Regions from separate parts of the Neobacillus sp. 114 genome, predicted to be linked through region 2. Evidence: predicted binding sites of a transcription regulator. Region 2 holds the regulator's gene; each other region holds the start of a gene.
The links. Region 2 encodes Rex, which represses fermentation and respiration genes when NADH is low (regulators of the CRP and FNR family bind a similar motif). Its sites were predicted from a motif close to TTGTGAAATATTTCACAA; they were not measured.

Region 1 (8,239 bases), 2.2 Mb from region 2:
CCCGTAAATATTGGCCAAAACCTGCTGGCTGAGTGGCATAATTCCGACAAAAAAAATCAAGGCTACGGCCAAAATTTTGGTGATAAGAGTGATTTCTTTGGAAATAGGAGCTTTGTCGATGACCGAGACCAAATTGATTCTCCGAGCTCCTTTGATTCAGGCGCCCAGCAGCTATTGGCCAAAGACAAAGATGATCTATAAAAACTGCAATTTGGCAGTTTTTTTGTTTTATATCTTTTATGACTTGGTAGCTTTCGCTATAATGAGGGAATAATCAGCCGTTCGAGAGGAAGTATTTTATCTACTATGCTTAATGAATTTTGGCCCCCAATTTTATTGTCACTGAAAGTGGCCATAATTTCTGCACTATTGGCACTAATCTTTGGTATTTTATTTGGCAGGTTATTTGCTGATAAACAGTTTAAAGGAAAAATGATCGTAGAGACCCTGATGCTGTTGCCTATTGTTTTGCCACCCACCGTTATTGGTTTTTTATTAATTTTCTTTTTCGGAAAAAATAGTCCGGCAGGGGCTTTTATCGAAACCCTTTTCGACCGCTCGATCATCTTTACACCGCTTGCAGCAATTATTGCCTCCACTATTGTTGCATTTCCGTTAATGTACCAATCTGTAAAAACTGGATTTCAAGCCGTGGACAAGGATATCGAAGAGGCTGCGAAAATGGACGGGGCAAGTGATTTTAATGTTTTTTTACAAGTAACTCTTCCACTATCAGTAAGATCGATTGTTTCCGGATTCATACTTAGCTTTGCTAGAGCATTAGGCGAATTTGGTGCCACGCTCATGTTTGCCGGCAATATCCCCGGGAAAACCCAGACGGCACCCACTGCTGTATATGTTGCAATGGAAACAGGCAATATGAAATTAGCTTGGCTGTTAGTCATTTCAATGATCTTCATCTCCTTTTTAATGCTATTGACAACCAATTTAACACAAAGAAAGCCATGAAACTTTAGCATTTCATGGCTTTCTATATTCGTCTACATTTTACCTGTTATTTTTTTCCCTGCACCTATCAAAACTGCAGCAGCCGCAGCTATGATAATCCAAAAGTATGGTGCTGCATATTCCTGCTTATTAGTGGATTTACTTGATTTTAAAGAAGTTTCCACAGGTTTTGGTTCTTCCTTTTGTTTTAACTGAGCCACCTGAAGAACCTGCCCATTTGGATTTTCAATAGATAACTGGCCGGTACTGTTGACCTTTTTTACAATTCCATTTTTATCCTCCGTTACAAGGAGATCACTATCCAAAAGAAATTCCTTTTCGCCGCTCTTATAAACTTCCCCATGTTTTAAGGTAGAATGAACATATTCATTAAATCCATAATCAAACAGTATGGCTGTATCATCATATTTGTCTCTTTTTTGGTCTGATTTTAGGACAATCGCCGTTAATTTTAAATTCCCATTATCGGCAGTGGTGGCCAAAGTTTGTTTCGATACCGTGGTATATCCTGTTTTCCCCCCGGTTATTCCCGCGTATGGCAGTTCGCCTTTTAACATAAGATGATGAGTGATAAGGTCAGTATTCCAGGACTGGCCCTCCCAATGTAATCTTTTTGTTCCAAAAATCTCGGCAAATTGGGGATTCTTCATGGCATAGTTCGTAATCAATGCCAAATCCATTGCGGTTGTATAATGATTGTCATCGTGAAGGCCGCTTGGGTTTGTAAAGTGAGTATTTTTAACCCCAATAACTGTTTTTAAATATTCATTTATATGTTCCGCAAAAAGGTCAACACTGCCGTCAATATGTTCCGCAGTCGCCACTGCGGCGTCATTCCCAGAATTGATCAGCATCCCTTGGATTAGTTTTTTTAGCGGCACTTGTTCACCTTCCACTAAATAGACCCTTGTACCATCTTGTCTAACAGCATTGGCACTGACTGTCGCAATACTATCTAAATTCCCTTTTTCAATGGCATAAATTGCTGTAGCGATTTTCGTAACGCTGGCAGGATACATTTTTTCGTCCGCATTTTTCCCGTAGAGAACCGCATTCGTTTCAGTATCCAAAAGCACCGCTGATTCACTTTTTAATGGCAGGTCCCCAGTCCCTTCCGCAAAGGCGGGAATTTGGTTTGAAAATAAGAACAAGACTGTTATGAAAATTAAAATCCATTTACTCAATGACAACACCCTATCCATGACTAATTACCTAATTGATTTTACCAAATATTTATAGATATGAAGAGTCCTTTTTGGAAATTTATATAAAAAAAAGCGGCTGACACATATGTGCCAGCCACCTTTCATTATCTATGCCCTTCTTTTCGAAATCAACAGGGTAATTTGTGCCATAATAAACGGTAGAGAAGATTTTTTCCGATAGGCTAAATATTTTGGTTCCCAAATATTTGTATATTTTTCTTTGAATTTTCTTAAGCCTTGAAAATGATAGAAAAAATGACCGTGCAGGAAAATTTGCGCCGCAATTTTCTCACTTAAAAAAGAAAACTTGGAAAGACCAACATTTGCCAATGGGGCCATACCCATATTAAAACGCCGGTACCCCTGTTCCTTCGCCCAATCCATTAAGGAGAGAAACAGAAAATCCACGCTACCTGATTCTACATCCGGACGGAATCTCATTAAATCCACCGAAATAGTCTGGTTATCATCATAAACATACATCATGCTCATGAAGCCAATAATTCTACTATTACTATCCTTTACAAGTGCAATAGGGGCCTTATTAAGGTAAGCTTCATCAAAGAATCCCAGCGAATATCCCTTTTCCTTGCTTCCCTGGAGCCAATCATTTGAAACTTCCCGCAATTCCTTTAAAAGCTCACTAGAATGAGGCGGATTTACCAATTCATAACGAAAATTTTCACTGGTAAATTTGTTTTTAATGGCCCGTAATCCTTTCATTTTACTTCCAGCTAATGAAAATTCCCGCAATTTCACAAAGGCCTCTTCCCCTAATTTAAAAAAGGCAAATCCATGATTATAAAGGTATGGAAGCATTTCTTCACTAACCTGATAGAATACAAGCGAAAATCCATGCAGGTCGGCAATTTCCTGAAATTCTTCAATGGCGGAGGATAGATCATTTAGTTCACCAATTGGATCACCGAGGATCACCAGTTTATCCGCATATTTTTGAAATGAAATCATAACATTTCTTTTTTTGTTCCAGAAAATATACTTATCGTGCAAGAAAATGAGATGGGACAAGACTTTCCCCTGATATTTATGTAAATGCTGAAGGATTTCCTGTTCCTGTGTCAACGATGATTCAAATTTCCATTTTTTCGATAAGCTGTTCAGATAGCCAATGGCAAGGATTGAAACAGCAATAAACAAACCAATTCCCGCACTCATAAATAAATCGTGATAATCGATAATCACATATGGCAATAATTTTGCAGGCAGCGCCAATTTGGCATCCGGTAAATTTAAATAGCCAATGATGATATACATCGATGTAATTATTACAATTAAAGCAATATCAAAGATTGTTCTTCCCCAGGTTAATACATAGCTTTCCCGATAGAACTGCCCTTTAGAAACTCTAAGTAGGATGGCGACAATAATTAAGAAGATGGCTTCTTCATAATCAATCCCTTTAAAAATGGAAAACAGTGCTGCAAGAATTAAGGCTGCCATCGTTAATTCATATGTCCGTTTCACTCTATATTCAATGCCTCTCGATAATCCTAACAGCAAAAATCCGGCAGCAACAGAGAGTTGATGGGAAACGTTAATAATCGGAAACGATAACAGTTCCTGGGCAATTTTAAGCCTCGACATAATCCCCGGCACACTTGCAGATAAAAGCAGGATAAGCCCTGATAAAAACACTAGCATAGTCAAAATGACGTGGCTAAATACCTCTAATATCGCGTTAGGCAAATTATTCCATGACTGGTTCCATCTTTCCCAATAAAGCTTCACAAAAAAAATGAGACTTACGATAAACGGCAGCAAGTAATAGCCTACCCGATACAACAGAAGCAGAACGAGGACTTTTTCCTCGGCCATATGAAATTCCTGCATCCCCCAAATAAAAACTAAATCGAATGAGCCAAGACCGCCCGGTATCATACTGATGATTCCGGCGCAAACAGCAGCAATATAGACAGGAAAGAGATCTTCGATTCGGATTGGGATACCCAGAATTCTGGTCAATAGATAAATAGCAAAAAAGACAGCTATCCATTCAACAAAGGAAACCCCAATGAGCTTGGTTCCCTCTTTTACCTTAATCAAAGATTGCTTGCCTTTTTTAGCATTCATTCTATGTATGATTAAAAAGACTGGAAGATAAAGGGCGACACCCAAAACTGCAAAATAAAGCCATTTGGTATCGACAAATAAAGGGAACTTCCGGAACCATAGTGCCGCAGCCCACGATAACAATGAGATGCCTGCCAAATAAAATAGGGAAACCGTTGCAATAACACTGAGTAATCGCCGCTTATCCTGTTCAAGTTTGTGAAAAAAGTACGTTCTTAACGCTGCCCCGATTAACCCGCCGAATCCGATTAAATTAGAAAAGGAATTGGCAATAAACGATTGCTCTAACAATTCTTTTTTAGGGACCTTTGCCCCTAAAATCCGAACTAAAATCACATCATACAAAAGCATCGGTAAAACAGCCGAAAAGGTAACGCCAATGATAAGGAGCAGCGTCAAAAAATTGAGTTGATTTAATTCGTTTTCTAGCATATGAACATCTAAATTTCCCACAAACTTTTTTATTTCAAAAATCGCAAAAATTAATAAAAGCAATGGGAATAAAAATTTTACAATCTTAAAAATTTTATCCTTCTGATAACCCTTCAAAATAATCACCTAGTATTCGTATCATCCCTGACTTTACTATAAACGTTTATGAAAGAAATACAAAGCAATTTCTTACTTTCTTGAGGTGACTTATTACAAGTGTAGACATTTTATCGAACGTTCAACCATCGGCCGGAGGCAATTCGAAAATCCAGGAAAAAAAGTAGACAAGTTTTCCTACCTATCCGGCATATGAATAGACTAGGGCAAATATTAGAGGGGGTTATGCTTGTGAAATTTTTAGTATTGAAAAAGGAAACACTGCTTTTCGTTTTAGCTATAGGTATTATGCTTGCTGCAATATCATCCTGGTTTCTATTAAAAGCTGGTGATGCCGCGGTCTTTAACCAGCAAACAGATGGAAAAATACGAGAAATCCATATGGTCACTGTTGAATACAAATCCAAAATGAAAAACGGGAAAGATATTGAGGCCTATCGTTGGGATCCTAGTCAAATCATTATAGAAAAAGACGAAAAGGTGAAATTATTTATTACCGGCATTAACGGGGAAGAGCATCCATTCTATATCGAAGGAACAGATATCAAGGGTACGGTAAAGAAAGGTGAAGAAACTGTCGTGCCGCTGCAATTCAAGAAAGAAGGCACATACCGATTAATCTGTGAAGTTCATTCCAATCGTGCCCATAATGGTCCGATGATTGCTGATATTGTCGTCGATTAAAACAGGAGCGTTTTTCTCCTGTTTTTTTATGCTGTTTCACTAGTAATCACTATATAGATGCTGTTATTGTTGATCCCTTCTTATATAACAGACGTTGTTTGTTATATAAAAAAATGAAACAGTTTGTTAACTTGTTCATAATTCGTTCAAATTCCACTTGAAAAACTCCACCAAATTCTTCATTTCACAATATCTTAACAATTATCCCTTATTACAGATTGTTAACCTGTTATACTTTAAGTGTAGAAATCACAACCAATCTGTTATATAAACTTTTATTTCATTTAGAGGTGAAAAAACATGGAAACATGGAAGGCTTTTACAAAAGGGACTTGGACAAAAGAAGTTAACGTACGTGACTTTATACTAAAGAACTACACTCCATATGAAGGTGATGACCGCTTTTTAGCCAGTGCTACAGATTCGACAAATATCTTATGGCAGCAAGTAATGGAATTGACGAAACAGGAAAGAGAAAATGGCGGAGTCCTAGAAATGGATACCGAAACCGTATCAACCATCACTTCCCATGGCCCAGGCTACTTGGATGAAGATCTTGAAAAAGTAGTCGGCGTGCAGACAGATAAGCCATTTAACCGTTCTCTTCAGCCTTTCGGCGGAATTCGTATGGCTAAACAGGCTTGTGAAGCATATGGCTACAAATTAAATCCAGAGATTGAAAGAATATTTACCGAATTCCGAAAGACACATAACCAAGGTGTTTTCGATGCTTATACGAGTGAAATGATTTTAGCCAGAAAAGCAGGGATTATTACCGGTCTGCCAGATGCGTACGGGCGAGGCCGAATTATCGGGGATTACCGCCGTGTTGCTTTATATGGTGTCGATTTGTTAATGAAAGAAAAACAAAAAGATTTCAATAACACTAGCAAAGTAATGACTGAAGATAATATCCGGCTGCGCGAAGAGCTTTCTGAGCAATACCGGGCCTTGAAGGAACTTAAAGAACTGGCAGCAAGCTATGGGTTCGATATTTCCGGACCAGCAAAAAATGCCGCCGAGGCCTTCCAATGGTTATACTTTGCCTATTTAGCAGCCATTAAAGAACAAAACGGCGCAGCGATGAGCCTTGGCCGCGTCTCCACCTTCCTTGATATTTATATCGAAAGAGACTTACAAAACGGTACCTTATCAGAGGAAGAAGCTCAAGAACTAGTTGACCATTTCGTGATGAAGCTCCGTCTCGTCAAATTTGCGCGTACACCGGATTACAATGAATTATTCAGCGGTGACCCTACCTGGGTAACAGAGTCTATTGGCGGTATGGCTATCGACGGCCGCCCGCTTGTTACAAAAAACTCTTTCCGGTTCCTGCACACCCTTGATAATCTTGGTCCTGCTCCAGAGCCAAACTTAACTGTACTATGGTCCGTACTGCTTCCTGAAAATTTCAAGAAGTATTGTGCAAAAATGTCCATAAAAACTAGCTCTATTCAATATGAAAATGATGATATCATGCGCCTTGAATATGGTGATGATTACGGGATTGCCTGCTGTGTATCCGCCATGGAAATCGGCAAGCAAATGCAGTTCTTCGGTGCCCGTGCCAACTTGGCAAAAGCACTGCTATATGCGATCAACGGCGGCGTCGATGAAAAATTAAAAAAACAGGTAGGACCAGTGTATCGGCCAATCTCTTCAGATATTTTGGATTTCGATGAGGTCATGCAAAAGTTCGATCAAATGATGGAATGGCTCGCCGGCCTATACATTAATACTTTGAATGTCATTCACTACATGCATGACAAATATAGCTATGAGAGAATTGAGATGGCTTTGCATGATACGCAGATTATTCGGACGATGGCAACTGGTATAGCTGGTTTAAGTGTAGTTACCGACTCGCTCAGCGCGATAAAATACGGCCAGGTGAAAGTGATTCGCGATGAAAACGGCCTTGCTGTTGATTTTGAAATAAGCGGCGATTTCCCTAAATACGGAAACAATGATGACCGTGTAGATAGCATTGCCGTTGGAATTGTAGAAAGCTTTATGAAAAAGCTGCGTAAGCATCAAACCTATCGCAACTCTGTTCATACTTTATCAATATTAACCATCACTTCTAACGTGGTTTACGGTAAGAAAACAGGGAATACACCAGATGGCCGCCGTGCTGGCGAACCGTTTGCACCAGGAGCAAACCCAATGCACGGACGGGATACAAAAGGGACATTAGCATCACTTTCCTCTGTTGCCAAGCTTCCATACAGCTATGCAATGGATGGTATTTCCAATACTTTCTCTATCGTTCCAAAAGCATTAGGTAAGGAGGAAAAAAGTCAAATTTGCAACCTAGTGTCCATTTTAGATGGTTATGCCATTAAAGCAGGACATCATTTAAATATAAACGTTTTTAACAGGGAAACACTTTTAGATGCCATGGAACATCCGGAGCTTTATCCGCAATTAACAATCCGCGTATCCGGATATGCTGTTAACTTTATTAAGCTAACAAAAGAACAGCAGCTTGATGTAATCAATCGCACCTTCCATGAATCGTTGTAAGAAATAAAGAAAACTAGCCGATTGGGGAGCCCCTAAGGGCGGTTCATGAGGCTTAGTTGCGCTTTTAATGAGAGGAGAATCACCATGAACGGAAACATTCATTCTATTGAAACATTAGGAACCGTAGATGGGCCAGGAATCCGCTATGTAATTTTTACACAAGGCTGTCTGCTGCGCTGCCAATTTTGTCATAATGCCGATACTTGGGAAATCGG
Region 2 (8,239 bases):
TTCTATTCAATCTATTCAAAGCAGGCATTCAAAATTGAAACTAATTTGTCATTAAAGGTAGAATGAAGAATAGTGATTGATTACATTTCGATTGGAAAAAATAGATGGAAAAGGAGTTTTGATTTGAAAAAGGAATACTGGATTGTCCTTATTGTTTATATTGCCATGCAGCTTTCCAGCTTTGCCGGGATTCCTGCATTTATGTTTGGATTTCGCCTTTTTGGATGGAGGCAGGAATTTGTGGTACCGGTTTGGCTGATCACAAGTTTCACCCTTGCCTTTCTCATCATTCTTGTTATCCTAAGAAAAGAAATGAAGCCTGGGGTCCATAGTGAAAGAAACACTTCAATCGGTCATTCAATAAAGTGGGCGATTTTAGGGGTTTTCCTTGCCCTATTTGCCCAATATACGGCTGCCATCATTGAGCGCCTTATTGGGATTGAATTGGGCTCTAAAAATACACAGGAAATCCTCACGATCATTAATGCCTTTCCTTTGGCCATTCTTGTAACGAGTATTATCGGCCCTATTTTAGAAGAAATTGTGTTTCGAAAAATTATTTTTGGGGCTTTTTATAAGCGGTTTAATTTCTTCATTTCTGCCCTAATCAGCTCGGTGGTCTTTGCGCTTGTCCATATGGAGCCTGAGCATCTGCTTATTTACTCGGCGATGGGCTTTACCTTTGCCTTTCTTTATGTAAAAACTAAACGTATCCTGGTGCCGATTTTCGCCCATGTATCTATGAACACGATGGTCGTCCTTGTTCAGTCGGTTTATAAGGATGACATTGAGCGGCTGATGCGTGAGGCAGAGGCAGTTCAAAACTTTATCGGAGGATTTCTATGAGACGTTCACCTTTGTTTTCCGGTTTGATTTATTTAATACTTGGTGCACTGTTCACCTATTTTGCAATCGATGATGTCCAAAACAATGGCTGGGGCTTCTTCAGCTACCTTTTGGTCATCCTCGCCACCTTTGATTTTGGGTCAGCCTTAAAGATGATTGCTATTCATTTTAAGTACAGGGATAAAATGAATAAACAATGATGTCTTTATTTTTGATTGGACCAATGAAAGCCATTTTCCTTTCTGAATCCACTTAAAAAGTCCTTCATTCGGCTAATGAAGGACTTTTCCCTTTCAGCTTTCACTCAAAATGTCCTTCATACCGTCTATGAAGGACATTTTCCTTTCCGATTTCACTCAAATTGTCCTTCATTCCGCCTATCAAGGACATTTCCACTCCCGATTTCATTCAAATTGTCCTTGAGACCGCCTATCACGGACATTTCCACTCCCGATTTCATTCAAATTGTCCTTGAGACCGCCTATCACGGACATTTCCACTCCCGATTTCACTCAAATTGTCCTTGAGACCGCCTATCACGGACATTTCCACTCCCGATTTCACTCAAATTGTCCTTGATACCGCCTATCAAGGACATTTCCGCTCCCAATTTCACTCAAATTGTCCTTGATACCGCCTATCAAGGACATTTCCGCTCCCAATTTCACTCAAATTGTCCTTGATACCGCCTATCAAGGACATTTCCGCTCCCAATTTCACTCAAATTGTCCTTGATACCGCCTATCAATCACGGACATTTCCCTTCCCAATTTCACTCAAATGTCCTTGATGCCTTCAATAAAGTTTCGCCCCGCTCCATTAATTGACCCCTGTTAGAGCTATCAGCTGTAAGCTTTAAAGAATGAAGCGCAGAATAAGTCCCATTCGGCAGCTGCTCGCGGTAGATTTGCTTTTGCAGCAGATTACGCGGCCACTCCCACTGTTCGTTTACGACCACATCGCGGAAGATACGCGGCAGCGACGAAAATTCCTCCATGACGCCATGAACAGCAAACACGGAGATAGCCTTCCGTAAAATTTCTGCCCCCTCATTTGTAGCACATATTTTCTGCAGCAAGACAAGTTCACGCAGATTAAATAATTTTTCCTAACTTCAATTGGATGGTCCAATATAATTCCTGGATTAAGCGGCTTATCCAGCTGCAAGAATGCCCCCGCCGTCGTTCGCTCTGCGGCATGCTGGATCCGTTTCAACTTGCTTGCTGTGAGTGGATAGTCTTTTACCTTCTTCCCAATAATACTTCGGAAATCGCTGTACAAGTTTGCCTCTCGAGATGCCCGCAGCATAAACCCAGCACAGGCATCCCAATTTCCAACCGCGACAGGTCAATACAATTCCGACTGCAACTGCAATCCCCTTATCCTTTGGACTAGCGTCAAATGTAAGCAGAAAAACAAAAAAGAGTCTGAAAAATTCAGACCCCTATCTTTATTGGTGCGCCTTTCTATAACGGTATTGGTTCCACTGATAATGAATAAAGCATCCGATGCAAAAACCTAGGATTGCCACAAAGGCCGCCGCCGCGACAAGAATTGTGAACACATAGCCAACACCATTCCATCCCAGCAGGAATCCTACAAATCCAATTCCCAAACACGATACGGCAATTTTTTGATTAAATTGCTGCTGCTCCCAATCCTCAGGGATATAAGCCTTTGGGTCCTTTCTTAAAAACAGTTTTGCTATTTGCATAATCGGATTAAACCCGAATAAAAGACCAGACAAACCGGCAACTAACGGCACTAACAAAAACCATTCCTGTCCGGATAACCATGTTAACACAACACTTAAAACAATTGTCCACTGGTTTGTTTTCACGAGCGGCCGTGGGATTGAACGAACTGTTTCTGACATTTTAATCCCCATCTTTCCTATTGGATTACGATACTTATTTGTATATTTATTTTACTTACTTTAACTCCCTTTGTATAGTTATCTGTTTAGGAAAAATGTTTCCAAACGAAAAATGGGCTTCTCACCTATTTTGGCGAGAAGCCCATTTATTATTTATTCTTCGACTTCGTCGTTTGGATAATGCTTTAAAAAGTAAACAAGTGACTGCAGCTCCACCGCCAGGTCAATATGATGCACGCGGATCGATGAAGGTACATTCAGTCTTGCTGGAGTAAAGTTTAAAATTCCTTTTACGTTCGTTTTCACAAGTTTATCTGTGATCTGCTGAGCAACCGGAGCCGGCACCGTCAAAATCGCTACCGAAATATTTTCCTCGATCAAATACTGTTCTATATCGTCCATCGAATAAACTGGAACATCGCCTATCGAATCGCCAATTTTTCCAGGGTCCACATCGAAGGCGCAAGCGATTTTTGTGTTATTATTTTTTAAAAAATTGTAGTGTAAAAAGGCTGTGCCAAGATTACCCACCCCGATTAACGCTACCTTTGTTAATTCATCTTGATCAAGAGTTTTCCGGAAAAACGATAACAAGTAGTTTACATTATAGCCGTACCCCTTTTTCCCAAGGGCTCCGAAATAAGAGAAATCCCTGCGAATCGTGGCCGAGTCCACCTTTACAGCTTCACTCAATTCTGCAGATGACACCCTCTGCTTGCCAGAAGAATGAAGGTTTTGTAAAAATCGATAATATAAGGGCAGACGCTTTGCTGTTGCCTGTGGTATTTTCATCGTTTCATTGGACATATTTCTCCCACCCTTCAATTTTAATGGATATATTAGATATTCCTTCTAAAATCACCGTTTTTGCCGCCGGTTTTTTCTAACAGAAAGGTTGGTCCGATCACCATCCCTTTATCAACTGCCTTACACATATCATAGACGGTCAGGGCACAAACAGAGGCGGCTGTTAGCGCTTCCATCTCAACTCCGGTACTGCCTTTGGTTTTCACTAATGCAGCAATATGCAGTATATATTGTTCCTGCCCGGCCTGTTCCCACGAAAAACTAATATTGATACCTGTTAATGGGATCGGGTGGCACATTGGAATGATATCCCATGTTTTTTTCGCCGCCATTACCGCAGCAACCTGGGCCACTGCTAAGACATCGCCCTTTTTCATTTCGTAGTTTGTGATTTTTTCATAAATTTCAGTGCTTACTGTTATGCTAGACTGGGCAAGTGCCGTGCGTGCCGTTTCCGGCTTATCGCTGACATCGACCATCTTGGCCCGGCCTTCTTCATTAAAATGAGTAAATTCAGCCATAAAAAAATCCTCCTACAAAAAATAATACAATATTTTTATGTCCATGTGTGTGAAACTTTGAACTATCGGTATATTTTTTTATAATTCCATTAAAAATTTCACTTCATTGCCGACATTCGGGTAATACGGTACACTAGTCATAAGGTAATAGAGGTGAAAAAAATGATTTTATTACAGGTTAACCAACTACAAAAATATTATGGTGCTGAACTTATTTTATCGAATATAAAACTGGAATTACAAACCCGTGACCGTGTTGCCCTTGTCGGACGCAATGGAGCGGGGAAATCAACGTTATTGAAAATCATCGCCGGCGAAATGGGCTATGACGGCGGCGAAATCATCAAACCAAAGGATGTTACCGTTGGTTATTTGGCACAAAATACGGGTTTGGAGTCCAATTTGTCCATTTGGGAGGAAATGCTGACGGTTTTTGAGAACCTGCAGGCGATGGAAAAAACGCTACGGAAGCTGGAGGAGCAAATGGCCGATCCTGCTGTTTTCGGGGACCCAGGAAAATACGAACGGGTATTAAAGGAATATGATGAATTGCAAATAAAGTTTAAAGAGCAAGGCGGCTATCAATATGAAGCCGATATCCGCTCTGTATTGCATGGGTTAAATTTTTCTGATACTACATTAATGATTTCAAGTCTAAGCGGCGGACAAAAGACACGGCTTGCGCTAGGCAAACTGCTGCTGACAAGACCTGATATTTTAATTTTGGACGAGCCAACCAACCATTTGGATATCGAAACCCTTTCCTGGCTGGAGCAATATCTGCAGGGCTACGATGGCGCGATTTTAATTGTTTCGCATGACCGCTATTTTTTGGATAAAGTGGTTACAGAGGTGTATGAACTATCACGCCGTCTGATTCAGCGATTTACCGGTAATTATAGCTCTTATCTTGAGCAGAAAGCTGCCAATTATGAACGCGACATGAAGCTTTATGAAAAGCAGCAGGAGGAAATTGCCGCCTTAAAGGATTTCATCCAGCGCAACATCGCACGGGCCACTACTACTAAGAGGGCGCAAAGCCGGCGGAAGAAACTTGAAAAAATGGAAATCATGGACCGGCCATCAGGGGATGAAAAATCCGCTTCCTTCTCATTTGAAATTGAGCGCCAAAGCGGCAATGATGTACTGACTGTTGATTCACTTGCTGTCGGCTATGATGGCGAGATGGTTTCCGAGGATATTTCCTTTCGTGTCTATAAAGGCGACAGTATTGCCCTTGTCGGCCCTAACGGAATCGGGAAGTCGACCCTTTTAAAAACAATTATTAAAAAGCTTCCCGCTTTGGCTGGAACTATTCAATACGGAACCAATTTGTCCATCGGGTATTACGATCAGGAACAAGCCAACCTTACCTCCAATAAACGCGTCTTAAACGAACTATGGGATGTATATCCACTGAAACCAGAAAAGGAAATCCGTACGGTGCTTGGAAATTTCTTATTTTCCGGTGACGATGTGCTTAAAAACGTTTTGTCATTAAGCGGCGGTGAAAAAGCCCGCCTAGCCCTTGCCAAGCTAATGCTCGAGAAAGCAAATTTATTAATATTGGACGAACCTACCAACCATTTGGATTTGGACAGCAAGGAAGTTCTTGAGAATGCTCTAATTGATTATCCAGGTACTATTTTGTTTGTTTCACACGACCGTTATTTTATTAACAGAATCGCAACCAAGGTACTAGAATTGAGCCCTGAGGGCAGCACAGAATACCTCGGCGACTACGATTATTATGTGGATAAAAAGCTAGAGCAGGAGGAACTTACGGCACTTGCATTGGCAGCCTCCGAGAAGAAGGTTTCTGCTTTTGTGCCTGCTGAAAAAAACAGTTATCAACAGGATAAAGAAACGAAAAAACTGGAACGCCAGCGAAAACGTAAATTGGAAGAAATCGAGGAACGCATTTCGGAGCTTGAAGAACAGATTCAGAATTATGAACAGCAATTATGCGAGCCAGAAGTTTTTCAGGACCATGAAAAGGTTTTAGAGATTAATTTAAAAAGTGAAAAGGCTAAGGCCGAACTTGACGAATTAATGGAAGAATGGGCCGAGCTGGCAGAATAATGTGGATAACCGGACTGTTGGAGTCCGGTTATTTGTTATGCTTGTAATCCAAAAGGCCTAATTTTCCACAGAATTATTCACATTGTAAATGCCATTATTTCAGTTATCCAATTAACTTTTCCACATTATCCACAAAAAAACGCCTATTTATCCACATTATCAACATTAATCACTGAATTATCCACAATTCATTTGAATTTTCCACTTTTTCAAAAATTTTTTATCCACAAAATTGCTATTTTTATATTAGCCCAAATTCAATCAAATGTTTGTTTAAATCTTAAAATGCCTATTTCAAGGATTTGCCGTTTTCAATCTAACGTTTGATTAGTTTATTGCCAATATCAATTAAACGTTTGATTAGTTCATCAACCAAATCAATTAAACGTTTGATTAGATTCTTTTATTAAAAAAACCCTTCCTTATTAGGAAAGGTCAGGTGTTATATGTTTCTATATCCAATCCAGGTATCGCGTTTAGTGATAAGTCTGCTCGAATTCCTTTTTCAAACATGACACTTCCGGCAGCTGCTATCATGGCTGCGTTGTCTGTGCATAAGGATAATGGAGGAATGACTAATTCAACATCCGCCTTATCTGAAAATGCCTTTTCCAGGGCTGCTCGAAGCCCCTTATTGGCTGCTACTCCTCCTGCCAATAATATTTGGTTGACGCCATATTCTGCAACGGCTCTTACGGTCTTCGTCACCAATACATCAATGACACTTTCCTGAAAGCTCGCGGCCAGATTCTCCGGGGCAATCGTCTCACCACGCTGCTCGGCATTATGAACCGTATTAATGACCGCTGATTTTAAGCCGCTAAAGCTAAAATCATAGGAGCCTTCCTCCAGCCAGGCACGGGGCAAATCAATAGTAGGACGGCCTTCATGGGCCAAACGGTCAATATGCGGACCGCCTGGATATGGCAGATTCAATGTTCTAGCTACCTTATCATAGGCTTCACCCGCTGCGTCATCCCTTGTTTCGCCAATTACCTCAAAATGTCCATGATCTTTCATGTAGACAAGCTCCGTATGGCCCCCTGAGACCACTAAAGCCAACAAAGGGAATTTCAGCTCTGTTACCAGCCTGTTTGCATAAATATGACCGGCAATATGATGGACCGGCACAAGCGGTTTATTATGAGCAAACGCAAGTGCTTTGGCGGCATTGACGCCAATTAATAGGGCACCCACCAGACCCGGCCCTTCCGTTACCGCAACGGCATCAATTTCAGTAAATGTTAGATTCGCCTGCTTCAATGCCTCTTCTATCACGATCGTAATCTGTTCAACATGGTGGCGTGAGGCAATTTCCGGAACGACCCCGCCAAACCGTTTATGACTTTCGATCTGCGAGGCAACCACATTGGCCGTTATCTCTCGGCCATTTTTGATAATTGCCACCGCCGTTTCATCACAGCTTGTTTCAATTCCTAATATCAACTGATCATTTTTCATAAATTCACCCACATTACCAGCGCATCCTCCAAATTATCTGAGTAATAATTTTTCCGAATTCCGCCATTTTGAAACCCTAGTTTGCGATAAAGAGACTGAGCGATATGATTCGTTACCCTTACCTCTAATGTCATGCTTCTTGCACCCCTCTCCTGGCAGACGGATATCAGCTTTCGCATCATCATCTCTCCAAGCTTTTTGCCGCGGTACTCAGGAAGAATCGCGACATTCGTCACATGACCTTCATCAATTACAACCCAGACTCCACAATAGCCAATAATTTTATTTTCATGTTCGAGGACGATATAAACAGCAAAGTTATTATTGTGCATCTCATTATAAAATGCTTCCCTGCTCCACGGGGTTGTAAATGATGCATGCTCAACCTCTAATACTTGATCGATATCCTCTTCCCTCATGTAACGAAAAACATAAGAATCTTCCATCTTTCTCTATCCTTATCTTTATAAAGTTTTCCCTTGCGCCTCTAACCACTTTGCTTCCGCTTCTGCTAACCGAATGTAATTAGGGACAAAGGTGTGTACGTCTTCCCCTTGTTTGTCTTTTCCCAGCATGGCCAGCTCGGATGGACGGGGATTGTTTTCTGTTATGCTTGAAAAAACGGCCTGAGAACCTAGTTTCTCTG
Region 3 (8,239 bases), 450 kb from region 2:
TACCTGAGCCAGGCGCTGAACGCCTGGCTTTTTGTGTGGAATTCCGCGTGAAAAAGGGGGGGTGGAAAGTAAAATAGGGATATTAGAAAGTATTTCGCCAAAAAGTGTAAGTAAAATGATAAAAGTGGAAAGTATCCGATTCAATTTGGATAGTAAATGCTCCTATTCGGAAAGTATATCCAAATAAATGGAAACTTCTCGAAAAAGGTAATTGAAAAGTTACCTGAGCCAGGCTGAACGCCTGGCTTTTTGTGTGGAATTCCGCGTGAAAAATGACGTTGGAAAGTAAAATAGGGATTTTGGAAAGTATTTCGCCAAAAATGGATAGTAAAATGATAAAAGTGGAAAGTATTCGTTCCAATTTGGAAAGTAACAGCCTCAAATCAGAAAGTATATCCAAATAAATGGGAAATTTTCAAAAGAGGTCATTAAAAATTACTTGAGCCAGGCTGTACGCCTGGCTTTATCTGTGGAATTCCGCGTGAAAAAGGGGGGTGGAAAGTAAAATAGGGATATTAGAAAGTATTTCGCCAAAAAGTGTAAGTAAAATGATAAAAGTGGAAAGTATCCGACCTAATTAGGAAAGTAAACCAAAAAATCGGAAAGCAAATCCAAAAATTGTAAATACGCAACAAAAATAACGAGCCATAATCCAAGTCGACCTGCATACTTTCCCCTCCCAAAGAAAACGATATGGAAAAAAGGGGGATTTTCACATGAAATTGGTACTTGCAATGCTTCTTGCGCTCGGAACTGTAAATATTGGGACCACCGGCATCCCGACCAAAATCCTAATTCATCCCCCAATCCAAAAATCAATAAAGGATACTGTCGCCATCGTCATGCTTGATCATCCGAAAACAGAACAGGAAATCAAGCAGCTGCTCGCGCCCTATAAAGACATCAAGCTGCGCCGCGTATACCAGAAGGCCATTGACGGTTTCTCGATTCAAGGGCCGCCAAGTGCAATCGCCCGTTTAGAGGCACAGACCCAGAACCGCCAGCAAACTCAAATCCAACATGTCTCCCCGGTTACAGAGTATCGGGTCGAGACCGAGGAAAGTGTGAAAATCATTGGCGGCGAGGAGGCACGCGGCTTTTTTTCAAAAAAGAATGAACGGCTGACTGGCCGCGGCGTCACGGTCGGGGTAATCGATACCGGGGTGGATTACACCCATCCGGATCTCGCCCGGAATTATGCGGGCGGCCATGACCTTGTCGATAACGACCAAGACCCAATGGAAACTCTCATGCAAGGCAGAGCGACCATCCACGGCACCCATGTCGCTGGCATTATTGCCGCCAATGGAAAAATTAAAGGCGTGGCCCCGGAGGCAAAAATCGTTGCGTACCGCGCACTTGGTCCAGGCGGCGGGGGGACGACGGAGCAGGTGCTGGCCGCGATTGACCAGGCCATCAAGGACAAGGTCGACATCATGAACCTTTCGCTTGGCAACAGCATTAACGGTCCCGACCTGCCGATCAGCCAGGCGCTTGACCGTGCTGTTGAGAATGGGATCGTCGCGGTCGCGGCATCGGGGAATTCCGGACCGAATGTGTGGACGGTCGGTTCTCCTGGAACATCCGCGAAGGCGATTTCAGTTGGAGCCTCGACGCCGACAATGGAAATCCCTCAGCTTTTAATAGAAGGAATGCAAAATCTGCTTCGGGTCCAGCCGATGGAGGGGTCGGGGGATTGGTCACTTGACCGGACGCTTCCAATCGTCGACGGCGGCATCGGCCAACCGAACGAACTCGAGAACGTTCAGGGGAAAATCGTTCTAATGAAGCGCGGCGAATTGACTTTTTCGGAAAAAGCAAAAAATGCCCATGAAGCGGGGGCCAAGGCGGTGGTGGTCGCTAACAATCTTAAGGGCACCTTCATCGGCAATCTCGATGCGCCGGCTGCAATACCGATTGGGTCGATTACCAAAAGCGAGGGTGAATTTTTACGAAAAAAATTAAAAAACACCAGCTTGACGGCAAGACTCAAAGTAAACGAGGAAATTGACCAGCTCGCCGATTTCAGTTCCAGAGGGCCCGTCACGGATACATGGGATATCAAACCGGACCTTGTCGCCCCAGGGGTGGCCATCAATTCGACAATTCCCGGCGGCTACTTAAGCCTGCAGGGGACGAGCATGGCAGCACCGCATGTGGCCGGCGCCTGCGCACTGATCAAGCAGGCCCACCCGGACTGGACACCGGAGCAGATTAAGGCGGCGTTGATGAATACCGCCAAACCGCTGACAAAGGAACCTGGAGAGCCAAGCAGCACGAGCCTGGGAGAAACAACCCGCAAACCAATCCGAATTGATCCAATCGGCGGCATCAACAAAGGTAAAACCCAACTTACCCCTGGTCCCTATTACCGCACGTACGAGCAGGGGGCCGGCCGCATCCAGGTGGATGATGCGATCCAGACGGAATCGCTGGTCATGCCGGGCAGCATTCGGTTCGGAAAGTTTAGCAGCCTGAAAAATGTTCATAAAGCCCAATTAAAAGTCGAAAATATCAGCGCCAAACCGCGACGCTACACGTTTGACATTCCACAGCACATCGACGGCCTGGAGTGGCGCTTCCCGCTAGCTTTCACATTGGATCCAGAGGAGTCACGCGACATTATCGTGGAGCTTGCCGTCGACCCGCAGATTTTTAAAGGGAAAATTCACGATGGCTTTCTAACCTTGCATGCCGGGAGCCAGTCCATCCATATACCGTTTTTGTATGTTCTCGAGGAGCCGGGCTACCCAAGGGTTATGGGCTTTGATTTTGCAGAAGGAGATGAGCCGGGTACTTACCAGTACGAGGTCTACGTCCCGGGGGGAGCGGAGGAGTTTGGAATCGCCCTATTCAACCCTGACGATTACCGCTTTGTCGGCTTTCTCGACACAAGCACCGATGTAAAGAAGGGACTGATCCGTAAATCCTTCAAAGCTGAAGACCTCCCATTCGAAGGCACCTACCGCGCCAAAGTCTTCGCCAAAAAGGCCGGCAAAGAGGATTTTATTGAAACGATGATTTCAATTTATAAAAATTAAGACAAAAAATTGGGGCGGCAATCGAGGTGAGAATGCTGCCCGTTATTCCACTTAACCTTTGGGAAATTTTTTAAAAAGTCAGAATCAAGTGTTCACAAAATGGACACAAAATAGCCAAAAAAACTTCAAAAATTACAATACAATAAGAGTGTTAACTTTCACTTCCAAATCGCAAAAAAATTGGGAAATTGTTTGTGGAATAATTCACGTAAATTCATTGACAATGCATGGTGCCTATTGTATGCTAACAAAGGGTGTGGATGGTAGGGTTTTCATCGAAATTTAATTTGACAAAATCCCTCGCATGATTTATCATAATCACCTTTTTGTTTTTCATTCTCTAGACAGTGAGGATGATTTTATTATGCAAAAGAACCGCAATCCTTTTCAAGCCATGGCTTTAATGTCTGCTATTGTTTCCCAGCTGGTCGGCTCCATCCTTATTGGCATTTTTGCCGGAAGATGGCTGGACGAAAAGTGGGGTACAGAACCAATATTCTTAATAATCGGACTGCTCCTGGGTCTTGCGGCAGGGGTTTATTCTATGCTTGTCTCAATCCGCCATTTCTATTCAGGAGATAAATAACAATGCCAGATTTCAGAGAAATGTACAACAGGCAGAGAAAATGGATGTTTTACTTGTTGTCCATCTATGTTCTTGGCTGGGGCTTCACTACATACAAAACGGCTTTCCTTGGGTTGATCCTTGGGACATGCTTTAGCTTCATTATGCTTTGGATGTTAGTGAGAAAAACAGAGAAATTCGACAAAGCCGTCTCGGCAGGAAAAAAGGTCAAATCATTGGGCTCGCTGCAAAGAATGGCGATCGCAGCAATTGCGGTAATGATTGCGTTAGAATACCCTGATTATTTTCAAATAGTCAGTGTTGTTTTGGGACTAATGACATCCTATATTGTCATTATGATAGATTATTTTTATCATGCTCTGCATGCTCAAAAGTGAAGGGAAGCGAGGTGAGTTTATATGCATCATGGGGCTCCTGAGTTTGAATTGTTTGGTCTCTGGTTTAACGGGGCAAACGTTCTTATGATCACAATTGCAAGTGCAATTGTCTTTCTTATTGCCGTATTAGCAACCCGCAAGCTGGCAATGAAACCTACGGGGATGCAAAACTTTATGGAATGGGTGATGGACTTTGTAAAAGGCATCATCAACAGCACAATGGATTGGAAAGAAGGCGGGCGATTCCACATCCTGGGGATTACATTAATCATGTATATTTTTGTATCAAATATGCTGGGTCTTCCTTTCGCAATCGTCGTTGACGATAAGCTTTGGTGGAAATCACCGACAGCTGACCCGATTATTACGTTAACCCTAGCGGTCATGATTTTGGGTCTAACCCATTATTACGGCGTCAAGCTAAAGGGCGCAAAAGGATATGGAGAAGGTTTCTTCACTCCAATGAAATTCTTATTCCCGTTAAAGATTATCGAGGAATTTGCGAACACATTGACGCTTGGTCTGCGTCTTTACGGTAACATTTACGCTGGTGAATTGCTTCTATCGCTCTTGGCAGCGGGATTAGCACACCAAGGAATCGCCGGCACAATCGCCGCTATTCCGCTAACACTTGTATGGCAAGGCTTCTCGATCTTCGTCGGATCCATCCAAGCGTACATCTTTACTATGTTAACGATGGTTTATATGGCACACAAAGTGAGTCATGACCATTAATATATTTTTTTATAAAAAATAAAACATATTTATACATTTTAAGGAGGAACAAAATAATGAATCTTATAGCAGCAGCAATTGCAATTGGTCTAGCAGCAGTAGGCGCAGGTATTGGTAACGGTCTTATCGTAGGACGTACAGTTGAAGGTATCGCTCGTCAGCCAGAAGCACGTGGTTTACTACAAACTACAATGTTCATCGGGGTTGCGTTAGTAGAAGCATTACCGATCATCGGCGTTGTTATCGCGTTCATGGTCTTAAACCGCTAAAATTAAAAAACTCCAGATGGCGAAGAGACATTCATCTAACTTCGCCATTCATTTATGTTCGTTTATGCATTTCTAGTGTGAGCAACTCTTGAAAGGAGTGAACCCAGGGTGTTAACAAGCAGTTTAGTATTAGGTGCAGCCGAGCAAGCGGGCGGCCACGTTAATTATGGAGATATCTTCTTCCAACTGATCGTGTTTATTGTCCTCTTGGCATTGCTGAAAAAGTTTGCGTGGGGTCCATTAATGGGCATCATGAAACAGCGCGAAGAGCATATTGCAAGTGAAATCAACGCAGCTGAAGAAAGCCGCGGAGAAGCGAAGAAGCTTTTAGAAGAACAAAGAAATCTTTTAAAAGAAGCCCGTGCAGAAGCACAGAGCTTAATTGAAAGTGCGAAAAAGCAAGGCGATATCCAGCGTGAGGAAATCATCGCAGCGGCCCGACAAGAAGCGGAACGCCAAAAGGATGCTGCCAAGCTTGAAATCGAACAGCAGAAAGAAAAAGCTGTTGCCGCTATTCGCGAACAAGTGGCTTCATTGTCTGTGTTAATTGCTTCTAAAGTAATTGAAAGAGAATTATCTCAAGCGGACCAAGATGCGCTTATTAACGAATATATTAAAGAGGCAGGAGAAGGGCGATGAGCAACCAACTAGTAGCAAAACGCTACGCGTCGGCTCTTTTTCAAATTGCAAAGGAACAGCAGATTCTAAGTACAGTGGAAGAAGAACTTCGTGTAGTCAAGGAAGTTTTACAATACAATCCTGATTTAAAAGCTGTTCTCAAATCTTCGAAGCTTCCTATTGAAAAGAAAAAAGAGATTGTGAAAAACGCTTTTACATCTGTTAATCAATATGTCTTAAATACAGTATTGATCCTAATCGAACGTCATCGTGAAGGCGAAATCGTGGAAGTTGTGAATCAATTCACGGAGCTGACAAATGATGAACTCGGCATTGCCGAAGCGGAAGTTACCAGCATCCGCCCGCTTTCAGACGCGGAGCGTGAAGCTATTTCTGCCACATTTGCAGCTAAGATTGGGAAGAAATCATTACGAATTGAAAATATCGTGGATTCCGATTTGCTCGGAGGCGTTATGCTTCGCATCGGAAACCGTATATATGATGGATCATTACGCGGCAAGCTAAGCCGTTTAGAACGTAAATTGTTAAGCTAAAACGAAAAGCGGAAGCGACCGTTTAGCGGCGTATGGCCTGGAGCGCTTCGACTGAGATAAAGGAAACACGAAGAGCGATAGCGCATTCGTGCTTGACTTATCGTAGGGAGAAGAGCGAAGGACACTAGCCGCTGGGAGCTGGAGCTGGACAATTCTCAAAGTAAAATGTGTACGAAAAGTATCGTAGAATAGGGGTGAAACTCATGAGCATCAAAGCTGAAGAAATCAGTGCCCTGATAAAGCAACAGATTGAAAACTATCAGGCAGAAATTCAAGTGACCGATGTTGGTACTGTTATCTCCGTTGGTGACGGTATCGCACGTGTCCATGGTCTTGACAATGTCATGGCCGGAGAACTTGTTGAATTCTCAAACGGCGTTATGGGTATGGCGCAAAACCTTGAAGAGAATAACGTTGGTATCATTATCTTAGGACCTTTCACTGACATCAAAGAAGGTGACGAGGTTCGCCGTACAGGACGCATCATGGAGGTTCCGGTTGGTGAGGAACTAATTGGACGTGTAGTTAACTCATTAGGACAACCAATCGATGGCATGGGTCCAATCAATGCAAAGAAAACCCGCCCTGTTGAGCAAGTAGCAACTGGCGTTATGGCTCGTAAATCCGTTCATGAGCCGCTGCAAACTGGTATTAAAGCGATTGACGCACTAGTGCCAATCGGACGTGGACAGCGTGAGTTAATCATTGGTGACCGTCAAACAGGTAAAACATCCGTTGCAATCGATACAATCATCAACCAAAAAGGTCAAAACATGATCTGTATCTATGTTGCGATTGGACAAAAAGAATCAACAGTACGTAACGCCGTTGAATCACTTCGTAAAAATGGCGCATTAGAATACACGATCGTTGTTTCTGCATCTGCATCACAGCCTGCTCCAATGCTATTCTTAGCACCATATGCAGGGGTTGCAATGGGTGAAGAATTTATGTTCAACGGTAAGCACGTATTAATCGTATATGATGATTTAACAAAGCAGGCATCTGCCTATCGTGAGCTTTCCTTGTTACTTCGCCGTCCTCCAGGCCGTGAAGCATATCCAGGGGATGTATTCTACTTACACTCACGCTTACTTGAGCGCGCTGCGAAATTAAATGATGAGCTTGGCGCTGGTTCTATCACAGCATTGCCATTTATCGAAACACAAGCAGGTGACGTTTCTGCTTATATCCCAACAAACGTTATCTCCATCACTGATGGACAGATTTTCTTACAATCCGACCTCTTCTTCTCTGGCGTACGTCCAGCGATCAACGCAGGTCTTTCCGTTTCCCGTGTAGGGGGTTCTGCGCAAATCAAGGCAATGAAAAAGGTTGCCGGTACATTGCGTCTTGACCTTGCATCCTACCGTGAATTAGAAGCATTTGCTCAGTTCGGTTCTGACCTTGATAAGGCAACTCAAGCAAAGCTTAACCGCGGTGCGCGTACAGTTGAGGTTCTAAAGCAGGATCTTAACAAGCCGCTATCTGTTGAAAAGCAAGTTATGATTCTATATGCATTAACTCGCGGTTTCCTTGATGATATTCCAGTACAGGATATTCGCCGTTTTGAAGGAGAATTCCATAGCTGGTTAGACCACAACCGTAAAGATTTGTTAGACCAAATCACGACTACGAAGGATCTTCCGAAAGACGATGATATGGCTAAAGCAATCAACGACTTTAAAAAGACGTTTGCTGCTTCTGAGCAATAAGGTCTAGCAATATGAACGGCGGCGATGGTTTCGGACCCGGTGTCTTTAGCCATCGCCTGACATTCTTTGAATGAGGGTGGTGAGAACCTAATGGCTTCATTACGCGATATAAAAACGCGGATTAATTCGACGAAAAAGACAAGTCAAATTACAAAGGCAATGGAAATGACTTCTGCTGCGAAGTGGAATCGCGGTGTTATGAACGCAAAATCATTCGTGCCTTATATGGAAAAAATTCAGGAAGTTACTGCATCGATTGCCCTTGGTGCAGGCGGCGTGAGTCATCCGATGCTGACCCATCGTCCTGTAAAAAAGACAGGCTACATCGTGATCACATCCGACCG
Region 4 (8,239 bases), 2.5 Mb from region 2:
CCTCAACTGCGGAAAAAACTTTAAACTGGGTGGGAATACGGACCCCGATCCAGACAGTTTATTTTATGAGTTTGCCTCTTACGTGGATGCTATGCCGAAGCAGCTACGTTCAGTCGAACCCAGATTTCAGAACATTTTTTCAAGGGTGTTCCGCAAGCATAGTACACTGGAGGCGGACCGTCTTTTCATCGTCGGTACAGCAATTACAACACCGAAGATAGAAGAAGTAAAGGAAACATGGCCGAAGCCTTGGCTTTTTGCAAGAGTATTTTTGATTGCACTGCTTGCATTCTTAGGAATGCACATAGGTGTCACCGTTTTCCATAATTTTAACTTTTTACCGGGTCTCATCATTATTGGTGCTTTTGCAGTTCCCATAACGACGCTTATGTTCTTCTGGGAAATGAATGCACCGCAAAATATAGCTTTTTATAGGGTCATTTATGTGGTCTTGATTGGAGGCATCCTTTCGATGCTGGTGGCACTAGTGTTTTTTAATCTTGTAAAAAACAACATCAACCCCATCACAATTGGTATTGTGGAGGAAGTGGCCAAAGTGATGACTGTTATCTGGTTTGTTCGAAACCACAAATACAGGTATATGCTAAATGGGCTTTTGGTGGGGGCAGCAGTGGGAGCAGGCTTTGCCGCGTTTGAAACAGCAGGCTATGCGTTAAGAAGCCTGTTAACAGGAGGGAGTTTCGAACACCTTTATACGACGATCCTATGGCGCAGTGTTTTAGCTCCCGGCGGGCATGTGGCCTGGGCGGCATTGACAGGTGGCGCCTTCTGCAAAGCGCAAGGAGATCAAAAATTCAATTTTTCACTATTGATTAAGCCGTACTTTTTATTTGTTTTCCTTCTAGTCGTAGCGATGCACGCATTATGGGATACACCGATTAAAGGCATGTCCCCATTCGGACATATCTTTCTTATGGTTTCTTCATGGGTTGTCGTTTTCTTAATGATTCGCAGGGGCCTTAAAGAAATCGCCAATAAAAAATGGCGGATTGCGTATGAACCTACTCAGCCGACACAGCCATAAAGGTGATTGGGGCATATTGACGAGTGCCAATCGGCAATTACCTATTACGTTCAAAGAATGATAGTTCGATTGCAGCCAAAAATAAAAAATGCGATTGAAGATGATCTCAATCGCATTTTTTTTATTCCCAGCATCAAATATTACCCATTTCTTGCTGATAAAGTTCATGCAGCTTAAGGTTATTTTTGCTGTTAATAATCAAGCCGGTTTTGGGCGGGTGGAACTTTGGCGGCAGGTGAAACAAAGGTTCCACGTTTGCCTCTATAGCTTCATGGTGAACGGAGATTTGCGGCCATTTTTTCACAAAATTGCCCCGTTGCGCGATGTGGAATCCCCACATTCCGAACGATGGCACCACTGAATAAAAAGCCTCCGTTTTGAAGCCTGCAGCCTGCAGTGTTTTAGCGATACTCCAATAGACCCGGGGTGTGTCCGCTGGGGAGGATGACTGGCAGACGATGATTCCATTGGTGTTTAAGTGCCGCCCGACTTGATCAAATAGTTCTTTCGTATATAATAAGCTGGTTTCAGTGTCAACTGGATCTGGAAAATCAATGATGATGACATCATAACCGTTCATTTCACCCATTAAGTAAAGTTTCGCATCCAATGTGTGAATCTTCAGCCTGTTATCTTTCAACGAACCCTCATTAACATCAACAAATGCCGGTTCATTTGCGGCAAGCTTAATAATCATCGGATCAATTTCAACAAGGTCGATATGGCTGACATCATGATATTTAATGACCTCCCGAACGGCAAGGCCATCCCCGCCTCCTAAAATCAGCACCCGTTTCCTTGATTTTGCGAGTTCCATTGCTGGCAGGACCAAGGCTTCGTGGTAATGTCTTTCATCCAGCGAAGAAAACTGGAATTCTTCATTCAGATACAATCTCAGGTCCTTTGCCTCGACAAGCAAAATGTCATTGAGCTCACTAGAACCCTGGTAGAGGATATGGTGCCCGCCATTCTTGATTTCCTTAAGAATTTTCATGTCCCATGCATTACCCGGGCGCCTGCTGTCTGTGAACCTCGGATGTGGCTCTTTTGAATATATAGGAGAAATCTGCCTTTCCATCCCTCTTTTAATTTCAATAGCTGTGGCCCGCCCGGCACCGATTTTTCCAAGGAATTTTCTTAGGACTGGCCAGGTATCCTGAGGGGAGCAGGTATATAAATCAAAGGCTGCATACCCGTATTCGGGCCAAGTATGAATGGAAAAATGGGAGGTAGAAATCGCGATGATTCCCGTTACTCCTTGTGGTGAAAAGGAATGGAAGCAGGCCAGCAGAATTTCCAATTCCAGCTCACGGAGGGTATCAAGCATCAAGGTTTTTAATTCATCAGCGTTATTTAAGAGCTCCGCCCGACAATCGTAAGCATCCACGATGAGGTGCTGACCTTTCATCTCCATACTTCCATCCCTTTCTTCGTTCTGATTCATTTATGAGTTCATATTATTGATTTAAAAAATTTTTCATATTTAAGGTATGTGAGTGTATTTCGGGAAGTGATAAATACGTAAATTCGTTTCAGTAAATTAAGACCTTGAGGACAATAAATAAATTGTCAAAATCAATTTAGTGTATGTGTGAAAATTGATACAGGCTTCTGAATCTGAAAATGGTAAAATAGGAAAATCTATTGAGGATAGGGAGTAATGTGGCTATGAACAAGACTGAAATAATTGCGCGCAGAATACTAGGCTGGAAGTTAAACAGATGGGATCGCTGGTATGATTTTGAAAAGGGAATTTTCATACCTGTAGACGAGTTTCAACCCGATCAAAACCTGGAGCACGCGATGCTAATTGTTGAAAGATTGAAAGAGTTAGGGTTTACATATAAAACAGCCGGTGCACGCCAGGCATGTTTTAATGATGTATGCGAAACGGGCAATACGTTAGCGGCGGCCATAACAGAGGCAGCCTTTGCAATCGCTGATAATAGTTCGGTTCCGGATGAATGGCTATAACAAATGTAATATTATTTTGAAACTTAAACCCAACTTTTGAACGATCGAATTTTTCAAGCATTCGTTCGTTTTGCTTTTGGTACCTATTTAGAACTTGATAACGCTTCATAAATGTTAATGAAATGTTCACATGAGCTGCGGATAAATAGGAGTAAAATAAACATATCGAGTAATTATGTGAAATCATTCACAAATATATGTGATATGGACAGGTGATAAGGATGGGTGGACTTTCCGTTAGTGCTTTACTTATAAGATTTATTTTAGGGGGCTTGGCGGTTGTCGCTTCAACGATTGTAGCGAGGAAATTGGGCGAAAAGGCAGGCGGAATATTCGCTGCTTTTCCAGCCGTATTTTTAGCGGCATTACTTACAGCGGGACTGGATTTGAAAGGTGAAGCTCTTGTTTCCCAATCTATTATTCTCTCAAAAGGAGCCATGGTTGGGATGGGAATTAATATACTCGTGGCCATTGTGGCTGTCCTTCTATTAAAGAAACACGGATGGAAAAAAGGACTCATCGAGGCGTTAGGTTGCTGGCTGGCAGTTTCAATCGTAGTGGTTGCCATCACTGTCAATTAGGAAAGGGTGTTAACAATGACAAAAGATTTACTTTTGCGGTTTTTACTTGGCGGGGCAGCTGTTATGGCCAGCTATTTAATTATAGTGGTTTCGCCATGGGAAATCTTAGGGGGGATTTTCGCTGCGTTTCCGGCTGTGATGATTACGGCCGTCTTAATGGCAGGGGTTACTTCCGGAACAAAGAACGCAGCAAAAATTGCAGGCGGTTCCGTCTACGGCATGATTGGAGGCGTTATTTGTGCAGCGACCGTCTGGCTGTTCTTAAAACTGACTCATAATTGGCCGCTAAGTATGCTGCTCGGTCTGCTTTTTTGGCTGATCAGCTCAGTGATGGTGTCAACATTAAGGGAGAAATTAAATATAAAACTATTTAGTAGAAAAATGGTTTTGGCAGAAGCTCGGTTCAGACATCATAAATAATAGAAAAAATGCCAGGCACCATCCGAAAAAGGCAAGCAGCCTGGCATTTTTCATCTTTAAATAATATCAAGGGGAACTTTTCTTGCGGGAGCCGGGAAAACCTCGTCAAGTCTAGATAATTCCTCTGTTGTTAATTCAATACAGGCAGCCGCATAATTTCAAGTGAAAACTCCTGTTCGGAATAGACAAATTTTACAAAAAAATATGCACATTTTTTAACAATCGTCATATATTAGCTTCTGTGTGAGAAATTACGTAGGAAGGAAGTATGGACGATGAATAACAACCAAGTATTAACACCAATCAAGAACGTGGGCAAAGATCTAGGAAATGGCGGATTTAAGATTGTTGAAATCAATGTGACTGACCCGTCTGAAAATTTATTTGCTGTGTGTACGCCTGTTAAAAAATAATAAAAAAGACTATCCAGAAAAACTATCTTTTTTGTAAAAATACATAGAAAGATAGTTTTTTTATTTATGCTATTTAGTGTTTTTTATATATGTAAGCGCATACATTGTAATGAGCAATGGAGGTGAGACCTTTGATGTATATCTATGGTAATGACTATATCAAGTATTTGAACGACGACAGTGCAGGACATTTAACATACGATCAATGGAAAGTGAAAAAGAGTCAACAGGGCACCGATCAATGCGCTTCATGCGGAACTGTGAAGGAACACTTGCAGCCTTGTCCGAAATGCAGACATTAATTGTAATGTTTATAAAACCCACTCAATTGGTGGGTTTTTTTATTTGCTTTATTCAAAAAAAAAATTCACTCGCCTATTGCAAATGAAATCAAATTCAAATAATATCTAATTAGATAATCATTAAAGTAGGTGTACGCAAACATGCAATTAAACAAAATCGTGGAATTTCATAAAGCACTTGGTGACCTTACTAGGATCCGAATCATTGCCTTGCTTCAACAGGGGCCGTTGCACGGGCAGGCGATTGCCGGTAAGCTGGGGCTTAAACCGCCAACGATAACTCACCATATGGCAAAACTTAGAGAGGTGGGGTTGATCAAGGAACGGCGTGATAAAAACACCATCTATTTTTCTCTCAATACAAAAATATTAGAGATGAGTGCTAAGGCTATTTTGAATGTTGGAACGGGAGGCGGAGCAGAGATGGAAATGTCGGTGACAGCGGAGGATAGGGAAGCGATCATTAAAAACTTCTTCACCAAAGAAGGGAAACTGAAAACCTACCCTGCGCAGCGAAAGAAAAAGCTAGTTGTGCTTGAGCATATGGTCAAAGGGCTGGAACTGGGTAAAGTTTATCAGGAAAAAGAAATCAATGAATATTTAAAACAGTATCATGAGGATTACGCTACATTACGTCGCGAACTCATTATGTGTCAGTTTATGTACCGTGAAAATAATCAATATGAGTTAAATCCAGTTGAGGTTTGGTGGTTGAAATAAATTTTTTTACACAACTAATTAGATAATTGTAAAATTAGATGATAATGAAAGGAGTTCCTGGGAGATGGCTCTTTCCTTTATTAAACAGGAAAAACAGTACCGGAATTTGTTTCTAGCCGGTGTCGTAAATGGAATCGGTGATCGCTTCAGTTCCGTTGCTGTATTAGCGCTTGCGATCGAGTTAACAGGGTCAGGCTTTGCAGTCGGCATGACGCTGGCGATTCGGCTATTGCCTTTTGTTATCTTCGCCCCAATCGGAGGCAGGCTGGCAGACCGTTTTTCAAGAAAAACCATTTTAGTGGCAACGGACCTCATCCGCATCGTGTTTGCCTTATCGTTTCTACTGGTTCATGGAAAAGAAGACCTTTGGATTGTTTATGTCAGTACCTTTATGTTAGCGGTTGGCGAGGCTATTTATGCACCAGCGAGAAAATCAGCGATACCTCAGCTTGTCAACAAAGAGCATCTGATGAAAATAAATAGTCTGGAACAAGTATTGGTTGGGATTGTGCTGATTGTAGGCGCCTTTTCAGGGGGGATTGTTTCCTACTTATTTGGAGCGGGTTTAACATTTATGATTAATGCCGCCTCCTTTTTAGGTGCAGCGATTATCATTTCTTCGATCACATTTCCTAAAAAGAAAAGCCTTCAGGATGAAAAGCAGCAGCATAAGGAAAAGCCGATTCCCACCTTTAAAAAGGTAATTTTACTGTCTGTACCGGTTCAAATTCTTCTTTTCTGTGAAGTAGTCATTGCGTCTATGAACGGAATTGATAATGTCCTGATTACCGTGTATGCCATTAAAGAGTACCATTTAGGGGATGTAGGTGTTGGGCTGTTTTATGGAGCGTTAGGGATTGGTTTAACATTAAGTTTTTCTGTCGCCAACCGACTGCGAAAAAATATCTTTGGGATTGGGTTGGCCAGTCTCATGCTTGAGGGGGCTTTCCTGGTAGTATTGAGCCAAACCCATTATATAGCCGCAGCGTTTCTCGTGTTTTGCGGGGCCGCGTTTATGTCCGGGATTGGGAATGCCTGTTTTGATACGGTTCTGATGAAGGAAATTCCTGAGGAACACCAGGGAACAATGTTTGGGTTATTGGCATCCATTGGCAATCCATTATTGGGTATTTCGATGCTTTTATCAGGGGTCGCTTTAGAATACCTGACCCCACGAACCTTGGGGTTAATTGGCGGCAGCGCATATATGTTAATTGCCATTTTCCTGATGGTCTTCCTGTCTGTTAAACGGGTTCGAGAAAGGGACAGCATGCCCAGTCCGGAAATTTTGAAAAAATGATGCCCCCCTTGAAATCGTAATAGAAACGTAAACCAAGCAGGACAGACATCCATTTTTAAAAGGTTATTATATTCGCATTTACGTTTACTGTCACGGCTGCATAAGAATAATTAAACCAATTAGAGAGGTGACTTTATTATGTGCGGCTGGTGCGGTTGCGGTGGTTATGGCTATGGTTTCGGCTATGGCGGCTTTAGCCCATTTGTATTAATTGTTGTATTGTTTATTCTTTTAATTATCGTTGGGGCTAGCTTTTATTAATTACAAGTAAAAAATGAGGTGTTCTTTGAGGGCACCTCATTTTTTAATGGTCCCTAAAGTTGGAATCATTTTTTTAAATGGTGAATACATAATGGAGAATAAATAATAAAGGAGAGGGTTTAGCTGACTACCACTTTGTTTCTTGTTGTTTTAATCTCATCTCTTGCCTATATTCTTGGCGGATTTCTCGTTTTAATTCGAAAAAATTGGCCGGAAAGAACCTTATTGTCATTGGTTGCTCTTAGCGCTGGCCTGTTATTATCGATTGCTCTTTTACATTTAATTCCTCATGCCATAGAAGACTATCATGATAGCAGTTTGTTCGTTTTGCTTGGTTTCCTGATTATGTATTTTATTTTTCTGCCAGGAACTTTTAATGGAAAAAATGGGGTAGAAAACAGTGGTAAATCTGGGGCAACGGGATTAACAATTGGAATGCTGCTCCATAATTTTTTTGAAGGATTATCGATTGGAATTAGCTATGCCTCATCTTTTGAATTAGGTGTTTTTGTTACGATTGCACTGGTAATTCATAAAATACCTGAAGGGCTTTCCTATACTTCGGTTATGCTCGCCTTTTTAAATGGCCGCAAAAAAACTGCCATCTATCTTGTCATTCAGGGGCTTTTTACCTGGCTCGGAGCAGGAATTGCTGTTTTGTTATCGGAAATGAAGGACTTTCAAGAAACAATTGTAGCTATGGGCTTATCAGTAACAGCTGGGATTTTTCTGTATCTAAGCGGGGCTATGTTATTGCCTTTAATAAATCAAGGGACATTTAAAAGTACACCTTTGTTTTTTATAGGTGGGATCTTGCTCTTTTTCATATTACATAGTGTTGTCTAGAACCTATATGATCCCAAATTGAAACGGCTTGGAAATTTCAAGCCGTTTTGTTTTTTGGGCTTTTTATAAAAGATTTATTCTTCTCGAAAGGTCTGTAGTAAATAAAATCGAAATAGAAAAAATATGTAAGATTTTCTGACAAATGCCTATTTAACAGCCTTTATATTTGATACATTTGATCCATATTTTATAAATAGGGATTGGGGGATTTTTCATGGAAAATGGCTTAGAAGTTAGAAAAAACATAAAAATAGAGAGATGCATCTATATTGAGGAACATTTAAACGAACTCTCAGCACTTCTTATCCAAGTTGTTGGGGATGGTGCTTCGATTGGATTTTTACCGCCATTAGGGGAAAACGTGGCAAAGGGGTATT

Region 1: the regulator Rex is predicted to act here: its motif matches at 5,622-5,639, upstream of pflB (formate C-acetyltransferase).
Region 3: the regulator Rex is predicted to act here: its motif matches at 3,234-3,251, upstream of QNN06_RS30320 (AtpZ/AtpI family protein).
Region 4: the regulator Rex is predicted to act here: its motif matches at 3,195-3,212, upstream of QNN06_RS20330 (DUF3147 family protein).

Annotation. Positions count from the first base shown of each region.
Region 1 is NZ_CP126144.1:4,469,410-4,477,648, forward strand. Features, by position in the region: partial or broken gene QNN06_RS21705 (hypothetical protein) at 1-201, shown strand, start outside; gene modB (molybdate ABC transporter permease subunit) at 307-969, shown strand; gene QNN06_RS21715 (D-alanyl-D-alanine carboxypeptidase family protein) at 1,002-2,153, opposite strand; gene mprF (bifunctional lysylphosphatidylglycerol flippase/synthetase MprF) at 2,283-4,823, opposite strand; gene QNN06_RS21725 (cupredoxin domain-containing protein) at 5,046-5,498, shown strand; gene pflB (formate C-acetyltransferase) at 5,799-8,024, shown strand; gene pflA (pyruvate formate-lyase-activating protein) at 8,109-8,239, shown strand, end outside.
Region 2 is NZ_CP126144.1:252,003-260,241, reverse strand. Features, by position in the region: gene QNN06_RS01425 (CPBP family intramembrane glutamic endopeptidase) at 124-846, shown strand; gene QNN06_RS01420 (YdiK family protein) at 843-1,046, shown strand; gene QNN06_RS01415 (hypothetical protein) at 1,619-1,864, opposite strand; gene QNN06_RS01410 (DUF4395 domain-containing protein) at 2,297-2,722, opposite strand; gene QNN06_RS01405 (redox-sensing transcriptional repressor Rex) at 2,876-3,529, opposite strand; gene moaC (cyclic pyranopterin monophosphate synthase MoaC) at 3,562-4,050, opposite strand; gene QNN06_RS01395 (ABC-F family ATP-binding cassette domain-containing protein) at 4,213-6,132, shown strand; gene tsaD (tRNA (adenosine(37)-N6)-threonylcarbamoyltransferase complex transferase subunit TsaD) at 6,568-7,593, opposite strand; gene rimI (ribosomal protein S18-alanine N-acetyltransferase) at 7,590-8,039, opposite strand; gene tsaB (tRNA (adenosine(37)-N6)-threonylcarbamoyltransferase complex dimerization subunit type 1 TsaB) at 8,058-8,239, opposite strand, start outside.
Region 3 is NZ_CP126144.1:6,204,648-6,212,886, reverse strand. Features, by position in the region: gene QNN06_RS30325 (S8 family serine peptidase) at 717-3,041, shown strand; gene QNN06_RS30320 (AtpZ/AtpI family protein) at 3,403-3,627, shown strand; gene QNN06_RS30315 (ATP synthase subunit I) at 3,630-4,004, shown strand; gene atpB (F0F1 ATP synthase subunit A) at 4,026-4,739, shown strand; gene atpE (F0F1 ATP synthase subunit C) at 4,796-5,008, shown strand; gene QNN06_RS30300 (F0F1 ATP synthase subunit B) at 5,117-5,647, shown strand; gene QNN06_RS30295 (F0F1 ATP synthase subunit delta) at 5,644-6,180, shown strand; gene atpA (F0F1 ATP synthase subunit alpha) at 6,384-7,895, shown strand; gene atpG (ATP synthase F1 subunit gamma) at 7,986-8,239, shown strand, end outside.
Region 4 is NZ_CP126144.1:4,187,001-4,195,239, reverse strand. Features, by position in the region: gene QNN06_RS20345 (PrsW family glutamic-type intramembrane protease) at 1-1,045, shown strand, start outside; gene speD (adenosylmethionine decarboxylase) at 1,179-2,459, opposite strand; gene QNN06_RS20335 (BC1872 family protein) at 2,714-3,019, shown strand; gene QNN06_RS20330 (DUF3147 family protein) at 3,241-3,600, shown strand; gene QNN06_RS20325 (DUF3147 family protein) at 3,616-4,020, shown strand; gene QNN06_RS20315 (hypothetical protein) at 4,296-4,433, shown strand; gene QNN06_RS20310 (DUF2087 domain-containing protein) at 4,877-5,455, shown strand; gene QNN06_RS20305 (MFS transporter) at 5,520-6,755, shown strand; gene QNN06_RS20300 (YjcZ family sporulation protein) at 6,894-7,016, shown strand; gene QNN06_RS20295 (ZIP family metal transporter) at 7,152-7,862, shown strand; gene QNN06_RS20290 (GNAT family N-acetyltransferase) at 8,077-8,239, shown strand, end outside.